Regions from separate parts of the Oceanobacillus sp. NCCP-135 genome, predicted to be linked through region 2. Evidence: riboswitches for the same ligand, from Rfam matches in the RefSeq annotation. Region 2 holds a riboswitch; the other holds the start of a gene.
What was found. Region 2 has a riboswitch for lysine ahead of AC6HVZ_RS14765 (Na+/H+ antiporter NhaC family protein). Riboswitches for the same ligand answer to the same signal wherever they lie in the genome.
Positions count from the first base shown of each region.

Region 1: linked by a shared signal. The riboswitch ahead of dapA (4-hydroxy-tetrahydrodipicolinate synthase) and the one ahead of AC6HVZ_RS14765 (Na+/H+ antiporter NhaC family protein) in region 2 are both predicted to bind lysine.

Region 1 covers NZ_BAAKSZ010000001.1:101,619-106,377, forward strand. Annotated here, with positions in the region: gene AC6HVZ_RS00450 (C45 family autoproteolytic acyltransferase/hydrolase) at 1-794, opposite strand, end outside; gene AC6HVZ_RS00455 (SLAP domain-containing protein) at 824-1,198, opposite strand; gene AC6HVZ_RS00460 (reverse transcriptase-like protein) at 1,343-2,011, shown strand; gene sspO (small acid-soluble spore protein SspO) at 2,096-2,242, shown strand; lysine riboswitch at 2,347-2,525, shown strand; gene dapA (4-hydroxy-tetrahydrodipicolinate synthase) at 2,629-3,522, shown strand; gene AC6HVZ_RS00475 (vWA domain-containing protein) at 3,597-4,759, opposite strand, start outside.
Region 2 covers NZ_BAAKSZ010000022.1:34,271-39,029, forward strand. Annotated here, with positions in the region: gene AC6HVZ_RS14765 (Na+/H+ antiporter NhaC family protein) at 436-1,995, opposite strand; lysine riboswitch at 2,169-2,347, opposite strand; gene yunB (sporulation protein YunB) at 2,396-3,181, opposite strand; gene AC6HVZ_RS14775 (HD-GYP domain-containing protein) at 3,245-4,330, opposite strand; gene AC6HVZ_RS14780 (YunC family protein) at 4,591-4,759, opposite strand, start outside.

The DNA of each region.
Region 1 (4,759 bases), on a different contig from region 2:
GGGTCAGTGACAATTCCTTGCTGTTTTTCCATTTCCTGCTGCCTCCGAATAGAATCATCCATCCGGTAGCGGTTTTCATCTGTTAATTGCTCAAAATGATTGGTGCATATATTGGAATTGTGAGAGGTAACATTTCTTGGAGAGGCTTCTACAACGACAGATACACCTGTTTGATCAAGTAAAGCATAATTGAAAGAATGGCGGTGTGGAATTTCCTTTAAAAGTGAAATAGCTTCATCGACATTCCCGCAGGTTTGCAATATAATCCGGCCAATCATATTGCAAACAAATCCGTCATCCGATTTTTTACGATTAATAAAGTTATAACCCATCACTAAACCTTTTTCATTCATACCATCTGTACGGCCTGTTATTTGCATAGATGGACCGATAATTGCATAACCACTGTCTGTTGGCTCATAAAGCAAGTAACGTCCTTCGTATGAGATTGGATCATTATCATAATTGCGAACCATATAGTCGGAATCAGAGAAAATAGAGCATCCTGATCGACCGTATTCGTAATAATACCCGCCAAATTCCCGAATAGCATCTTCCATATCCATAGATAAAGCATCTGCTAACCCGTGAAGTTCTTCCCAAATTGCAGGGGCAAAACGAGAGAATGCCTGCTGCACCTCATTTTTTTCAAATAGAAAATGTCTCCATTGTTTATCCCATTGCTTTTTACGAGCAGGTAGTATTGGGGAATTTCTCAGTAGTTCACCCTGCATATATCCAAAGTCATAATGGTTTCCACGAAACTGTATGATATCACTAAATACTTTAGTCATTTATTTCTCCTTCAATTTAATGAAAAACATTATTCAATCTCCAATATTCCATTAGAAAAATCCTCATTACTATTAAAGCTACCAGCTGGAAAAATAAATGTCCATGGCATACTGGTTCGCTGCGCAATTGTTATAGGTGGGGAAAAGGTGTGTTCAGCAAATGTTTTATCATTTATAAGATAGGTCAGTGTTTGATTGTGGAAGGAAATATCCCGTTTACTTGTATTATGAATTAGAACAGCGATCAATAATTCACCACGATGATTTTTTGCCTGCCAGAGTGAAGTGAATTGGATGACTTCTCCTGCTATTAAATTTACTTTGTCAAAAACCTGCTTGATGTTTTCTCTGTCTTGTGCAGCAATTGTTTTATCCCATGCTGATTCAAATATGAGCTTCTGCATTGTTTCATACCTTCCTTATATATCCTTTGTTATGATTATAAAGCTTTTTGCCAATAATAAATACTTATTGAGCCGCTTGTTGGGGAATAGTAGAATGAAAAGAGCCTTTATCATAGTACACAATAAGGAAAGGAGAATTCTTAATTGAATGTCCGAATCGAAATAATCTATCGAACGCCGAAGGGTATGGAGGCAGTTTTCAGTTCAGAGGAAATGCGGGCTAAACATGCCCTGCTAGTTACAGAGGATTTAGAGAAAACCGGCCGCATCAGAAATTTAGTATTTGTCGATAGTCATGACAATATATGGAACCTAAAGGAATTAAAGAAACAGATGGAGGAAATCCGAACTGAACCCCATCATGTGACAGTTTATTTTGATGGTGGTTTTGATTTTAATTCAAGAAAATCCGGTCTTGGATGTGTTATATATTATGAACAAAATGGTAAGTCACTACGGCTTCGGAAAAATGCTTTAGTGGAAGAACTTGATTCAAATAACGAGGCAGAGTATGCAGCACTTCACCTGGCAGTAAAAGAATTGGAACAACTGGGTGTCCATCACCTGCCTGTTATTTTCTCAGGAGATTCTCAGGTTGTAATTAACCAGTTGAAAGAAGATTGGCCGTGTTATGATGAAAATTTGGCAAGATGGGCTGATCGAATCGAGGATAAGATTGTTGCAATTGGGGTGGATGCAACATATAATCAGATACAAAGGAAAATGAATCAGGAGGCAGATCGATTGGCATCACAAGCTTTACAAGAGATTAAGATTTTTAGTACATCTGAAGTGATGCGTGAACATCTTTAGAATTAACTTTCATGACAGTAGGATTCACATCCACATAGGATAAAACAATTTTTTTCGCACAAAATACCTGATGGAGGTGTTTTGATGAGTAAAAAGAAAAAAGACAGTGGATTTAGTGATGAACAGGCTGTTAGGAAAAAGCTATCAAACCAATTTGATCATGAGTTTGCTAATGAACCATTTACGGCAAACGAAAAATTAAATAATAAAAAAACAAAAAAGCGACAGTAACCTATAAATGAGCCATTTGGGCTTGAATTTTAAGTGTTTCTCTGTTACATTAAGCATAACAACTAAAAAATCTAATAATTTCTTATTTTAAAGTATTTTTTTAAAGTAAGGGTAGAGGTGCGAAAACCATTAGTACCTATGTGGAGGAGAATGAGCTCCAAAGAAACATAGGGAAAGGGGAATTTGCCGAAGCGAAAGGATGCTCATCATTCTGAAGCTGGTTCTGTTATTGAATAAATGCGGAATTGTCATATAGGAAACTATATGGAGAGCTATCTAGCTAAGAACGATAATAAATGTTCTTTTTAGCAGCAGCGGCTCTCGTTGCTGCTTTTTATTTTGGCTCTCCACACTTCTATAATATCTAAAAAAGGTGTGGTGTTAAGATGAATTTTGGTAAAGTATTGACAGCAATGGTAACTCCATTTGATCAGCATGGTGAAATTGATTTTGAGCGAACGGAAGGTTTAATAAATTATTTGATTGCAAATGGATCAGAGGGCTTGGTGGTTGCAGGGACGACTGGTGAATCACCAACATTGACACATGATGAAAAACTGAGATTATTTAAATTTGTTGTAAAAAAAGTAGATGGTAGGGTATCTGTTATCGCTGGAACAGGATCAAATAATACTAAGAGCTCCATCGAATTGACGAAAGATGCAGAAGCTGTAGGTGTTGATGCAATTATGCTGGTGACACCTTATTACAACAAACCATCCCAGGAAGGAATGTATCAGCATTTTCGAGTGATTTCCGAGAATACGTCATTGCCTGTGATGCTCTATAATATTCCTGGTCGAAGTGTTGTGAACATCGAGCCTGAAACGATTATTCGTCTATCACAAATAAAAAACATCGTATCAGTTAAGGAAGCAAGTGGGGATTTAGATGCAGCAGCTGAAATCATCAGCAAAACAACTGATAACTTCAGTGTATATAGTGGGGATGATAGTTTGACATTACCAATACTATCTATTGGCGGATCAGGTGTCGTATCTGTTTCTTCCCATATCATTGGCAATGAAATGCAGGAAATGGTTCAATATTTTCAAAAAGGGGAAGTAGTTGATGCAGCAAGCGTTCATCGTCGTCTATTACCAATTATGAAAACACTATTTACAGCACCAAATCCGACATCAGTAAAAGAAGCATTGAATCGAATTGGTGTGCCGGTTGGAAGTGTACGCTTGCCACTCATAGCCTTAAATGAATCGGAGCGGGCTTCGTTGTACAAAGTAATTGCAGGATATGAACTAAAAGAAGCTGTTGGATATTAATTAAAGGAAACTCGGTATTCAACGAAAGATAATAAAAACACCACCTACAAGAAACAAGGTGGTGTTTTTATTCTTTAAATCGAACGCAATAACAACCGCTTCAAAAGCGGTGCAAAATGCTCCGGCAATTCAGCTACACTTGGAATCATTAACCGCTCTTTACCATAAATATTTTTCAATATGAGGTCATCTCTTTCATCAAGCTCCCCATCTGACAGAAACATCCCGATCACATCAATGCCTTGTTTGTGTGCATCTGAAACAGCTAAGTTTGTGTCAATAATTCCGTTTTGATCGTAATTAGCAGCTGCCGGTTCACCGTCAGAAAATACGAGGAGAAATTTGTTTTTTTCTCTTCTTGCTGCAATCTCTTTTGTGATCACACGAATGCTGAATCCATCTCGATTATCTTCTCGAGGTTCAAGCTGCATAATTCTGGCTCCAGTATTTTGATAAAAAGAGTCGGTAAACGAATGGATAACGTGAAAATAGTTCGGTTGATAATTTTCCTTTACGTCATTTGCATCCTCCCAAAATCCGATAATGGAGTGAGGGATTCTTAATTGGTTTAATACTTCATGAAATAGCACAATGCCTCGTTTTGTTTCATCCATCTTATTATGCATGGAAGCAGAGCAGTCTACCAGCAGGGTGAAAGCCGCATCGACTTCATTGGATTCCTGGTTTTTCTTGTAAAAGACCCTTGGATTTTCATCGATTACAATGGGGAGTAACTTCTTTGAAAGTCGTCCACTGATTAAATCTTTTTGGGGAGCATTCTTTTTGTGCTCCAGTGTTTTTTCAATCGTAGCTGCAAGCTTTCGTTTAAAGTTTTCGATTTCACTGACAAATTCCTGATAAAGTTCCATATCCTGAATGGATGGAGAGGTAGCTTCTTTAACGATTGGAACAGCATTTCTGTTTTCCGTTCCATACATACTTTCATGTTGAACGCTACCACGATTGGCTTCCTGCTTTTCCAGTGACTCTAGTACAGAATAATCATTTCTTTTACTTTGACCTGAAGCACCTTGAATTGAACCCATTGCTTGGTCAGCGTCCTCCGTTTCTCTCGTGCCACCGCCCTGGATGTTTGTTTTCGTTCCTACATCCAATTCAAATTGGAGAAAGGTCTGCTTTCTGTCACTATTTTGGTTTTCTCGATGCCAAGTGGAAAAGCGTTGATCGATATATTCATTATTATCCTCATCCACTTCTTCTTGATCATCATTCGCCA
Region 2 (4,759 bases):
GATATCACCCGGTGAGCGCAAGATATCGACCGGTGAGCGCGGATATCACCCGGTGAGCGCAGATATCGCCGGGTGAGCGGGGATATCTGCCGGTGAGCGCAGGATATCAGCGGGAGAACGCAGATATCACCCGGTGAGCGCAAGATATCAGCGGGAGAACGCAGATATCACCCGGCGAGCGCAGGATATCAGCGGGAGAACGCAGATATCACCCGGTGAGCGCAGATATCACCCGGTGAGCGCAGGATATCGACCGGTGAGCGCGGATATCGCCGGGAGAGCGCAGGATATCGACCGGTGAGCGCGGATATCGCCTGGAGAGCTGGACATGACTAGATAATTTCGTTCACTATCCACAGCCCACGTTCACAAATTTGATAATTCCCTAAATAATAAAAAATTCCTTCATCCAAGGATGAAAGAATTTTTTATTATTTATGCTTTATTTAGCTTTGTTTTTGCCAGGTAATTAATAAATAATCCAATAGCGATCACAATTGCAAAAGTTACCACTATAGGAAGAAATACTTGATTTGTAAAACCAATTACCAAATATCCCACACATGCTGCTGCTGCGGCAATTATTGCATATGGTAGTTGTGTTAGAACGTGATCGATATGATTTGCTCCCGCACCAGTTGAAGATAGGATGGTTGTATCTGAGATAGGCGTACAATGATCGCCAAATACAGAACCTGCTAGCACTGCCGCCAATGATGGAAGTAGCATATTTATATCTGTAATAGCAGTCACCTCTGCTGCAATTGGCAGCATAATTCCAAATGTACCCCATGATGTACCTGTAGCCAATGCCATTATTCCGGCAATCAGGAAAAATAAGAATGGCAGTAAGGATGAACTAATAGAAGCATCGTTGACTATTTGCGCCAAAAACTCCCCTGTTTCTAACGTGCCGATAACCGAGCCAATCATCCATGCCAATATTAAGATATAAATAGCTGGTAGCATCGTTTTAATACCTTCAATAAAGATATTAACGATATTTGCCCTCGGTTCATTTTGTTGAAAATGGAATACTAATGATGTTAGTACAGCAATCAATCCACCAACAAATAAAGATAGATTAACATTTGTATTTGCAAAAGTTGCTAAAATTGTTGCATTACCTTCAGTGGCATTTACTCCTGTAATAAGCATCGAAACAACAGTTGCAACAATCAGAACTGCAATAGGAACGAGCAAATGGAATACCCTTCCACTTTTATGCGGTTTAAATGTATCTCCTAAATCACCAGGTACACTATTTTGCTCTGGATTTAGCAATTCACCTGTTTCAATAGCACGCTTTTCATGTGTACGCATTGCTCCAATATCCATTTTAAAGTAGGCAACAAGAAAAACAAGTAATAATGCTGAAAGTGCATATAAATTCAATGGTATCATTTTTATAAATGCTTCCAGTGGTTGAATGTTCGTTATTTCATTTGCTGCAAACAAACCACCTAAAATACCGATTATATAAGCTCCCCAGCTTGAAATTGGTGATAATACGGTAACCGGTGCCGACGTTGAATCAATAAAATACGCAAGCTTTGCACGGGAAATTTTATGTCTGTCTGTTAATGGTCTTGCTATTTGCCCAACTGCCAGACTGTTAAAATAATCATCAATAAAAATTATAAATCCTAATATGGGTGTGATAAACTGTGCACCTGTACGTGTTTTAACACGTTTAATCATCCATTCGCCAAATGCCTTACTACCGCCTGATGCCTGCAGCAACGCTGTCATTATTCCTAATAATAATAGAAAACTGAGTAGGAGAAGGTTCCCTTTATTTAAAGAGCCTTCAGAAACAAAGATGTTATAAAATATTTCCCAAATCTCATTTAGCGTTCTAAGTATATTGAAATCATGAATCATTAATGCTCCAACGATAATACCTGCTCCTAAAGATAATAAAACCTTTCTAGTAAGTAGTACAAGTACCAGCATGAGCAGTGCTGGAATAATTGAAAGAATTGTGCCTTCCATTGATGTTACCTCCGTTTATATATATGTATGAATGGAACATGGAGAAACGCTTGATAAAGACAAAATGCTGACGATCGAGGATACGCAATCAATTTATATTGTCCTTAAAAACACAAAAAGACAACGATAGAAAATAACCATCATTGTCCTTACAATATTCGTTATCCTCCATTTCGATCAGTAGTTCTCCATGCACATTCATTTTAGCATGACAGTATACCCCTTTTTCAAAGCTATACCAGCTATAATAAGTCTGACCCTCATTATGCTTCGGCAAACAATCCTTTTATCAACAATCCAAGTTGTCATTCTCCTGCTGACTACTCATATTATCTGCACCTCTACCTCACCGATCTGATAAGGTTTTAATATTTAATTCTAGATTTACTATACAATAAATTTATTCATCTTGCAAGTCTCCTTGAAAGTCCTCTCTCGGAATAGCAATATTAGGGTCACTTCCACCATAGAATTCTGGTACATCCCCCATAATTGCTCCGCCATCCATATAAATTTCAGTATGAACTTTTGCCACCTCTGTAGTAAATGGGATGACTACCTGTACATCAACCTCAACATAAAGGTAGAGAGAAACCCAGGAAGAATTAATCCCCCACTCTTTTTCTTCCTGATAAATATTCGTTCTTACATTACCGACAAACTCAAGGTTTACCGGTACTTTTGGGCCTAAATTGGCAAGTACAGAGTTACCTGTTACTTGGCCAAGCGGAATCTCTATAATGGTGGGATCCACTTTTGCGAGATCTTCTGCCCCATCACTATATTCTGGAGGATTCTGAAGTGGATTATCAAAAACGAGCGGATCCCCTCTGTTCATATTCAGAAAAAACTCTTCCACCCTGTCTGTTGCTACACGATTTATTTCACTGATCATCGCTGAATTCCAATTATATACTGCTGGATCTCCATTATTATTATATGTAATATTAGCAATATCCTCGAAGTCATAATTTTCGGCAAAACGCACAGCTGTATTAATTGCTCGTGTTGCAAATTCATCAGTTTTTGCTTGCGCTATCTCCATCAAAGTTGGTTTTATACCTCGATCAATAATCCAAATACTTAGTAGAACAAAAACAGCAAAAAGAATCATCGTAATAACAAGCGCATTTTTTCCCGGAGGAGATGTTCTATTCATACCAAATCTTCTTTGATGTCTCAGCATAAAAAAACCCCCTTGTAAAATAATTTATGCTTGTTTTAAAGGGGTTAGAATCCTAAATAATCTTTAATCTATTTTAACTGCAGTTACCGTAACATTCATTACACTGGCTAAATCCAATTCATAAGATGTACTCAGACGTTTTCCATCTTCTAACAGGATCCGGATTACCGGGCGATCACAGATATGTTTATTTTGTCTGACCACAACCCCCTCTCTCCCGTCACTAAGCTGTAGTGACAGACCATCCGGATATACAACAATGCTCCTTTTAAATGCCTCGATCATATTTTTATCAAATAAGTTTATGGCACCTACATAAAGAATTTCCAATCCTTCATGTGGCAGCATTGCATCACGATATACGCGATTACTTGTTATTGCGTCAAAGGCATCTGCAATCCCAATTAATTTTGCGTATTCATGAATCTCATCACCTTTAATTCCGCGCGGATAACCAGACCCATTTAATCGTTCATGATGCTGATATGCACAATGAGATAGAATTGCAGGCATATTAGCTGTCTTCCGTAAAAAATCAAAACCTATTGTTGTATGTCCTTTAATAATTTCAAATTCCTCTTCTGACAGTTTACCTGGTTTTTGTAAAATTTCCGGATCAATAAAAATCTTTCCAATATCATGCAGCATTGCTCCAATACCTATTTCAGTTAATTTCTTATTGGAGAAATTCATTTCCACACCGATCGCAAGCGAATATATTGTTACGTTTAAAGAGTGATGAAAAATATAGTCGTCCGTTATAAAAATTTCGGTAAGCAAGGACAATGACCTTTCATTGCTCTGTAAATCCTCCATAATTTGCTGCACGACATTTGTAAGCTTTTTTCCTTTTTTCTCAAGGATATAAGATCTTTCCTTTATACCACTATCTCTTAGTTCTAGGAAAGTTTCTTTAATTGTTTTACTGGCTTCTACTCTTAATTTATTTGAAAGTACGGATTCCACATTAATATCTTGCGTGAATTCATCTTCTATATAAATATATGTAATCCCTTGATTTAATAATCTCCCGAGCATCTTTTCAGTTATCTTTATCCCTTTTTGGATCAGTACAACACCATTTTCATTATAGATGGATTGTGCTAATATCATTCCTGGAGTTACTGATTTTGTACTGGCAAGTCTCATATTTTCCACAACTCCTATAAAATACGACCTTTTTCGACATTTGTTCCATTAAAATAGTACCAAATTATAAATGAAAACGCTATGGATATTTTAAAAAATTGGGTATTTTTAAAACTATACTTGTGCTGCCTTATCTTCTATTGGTGCTTATAAAACCAACTACTTTTGATTTGTTTGTGCGTAAGAGAGGCATTCTATGCGACCGTTTGCTTTCATAGACGATAACAAAAAATGCCTTCCCCACCAGGAAGACATCCTTATTACGATATTTTTACCAATGCATCCTTGCCTATCATTCCTTCTTCCCAGCCATAGGACCTGGAAGCATCGGTTATTTTTTCTAATGGTGCATGTAATAAATCATCAATCGTCCTGACACCTACTGCCCGGGCGGCAATGATATTACGCCCTCTTAATTTTTCATTACTG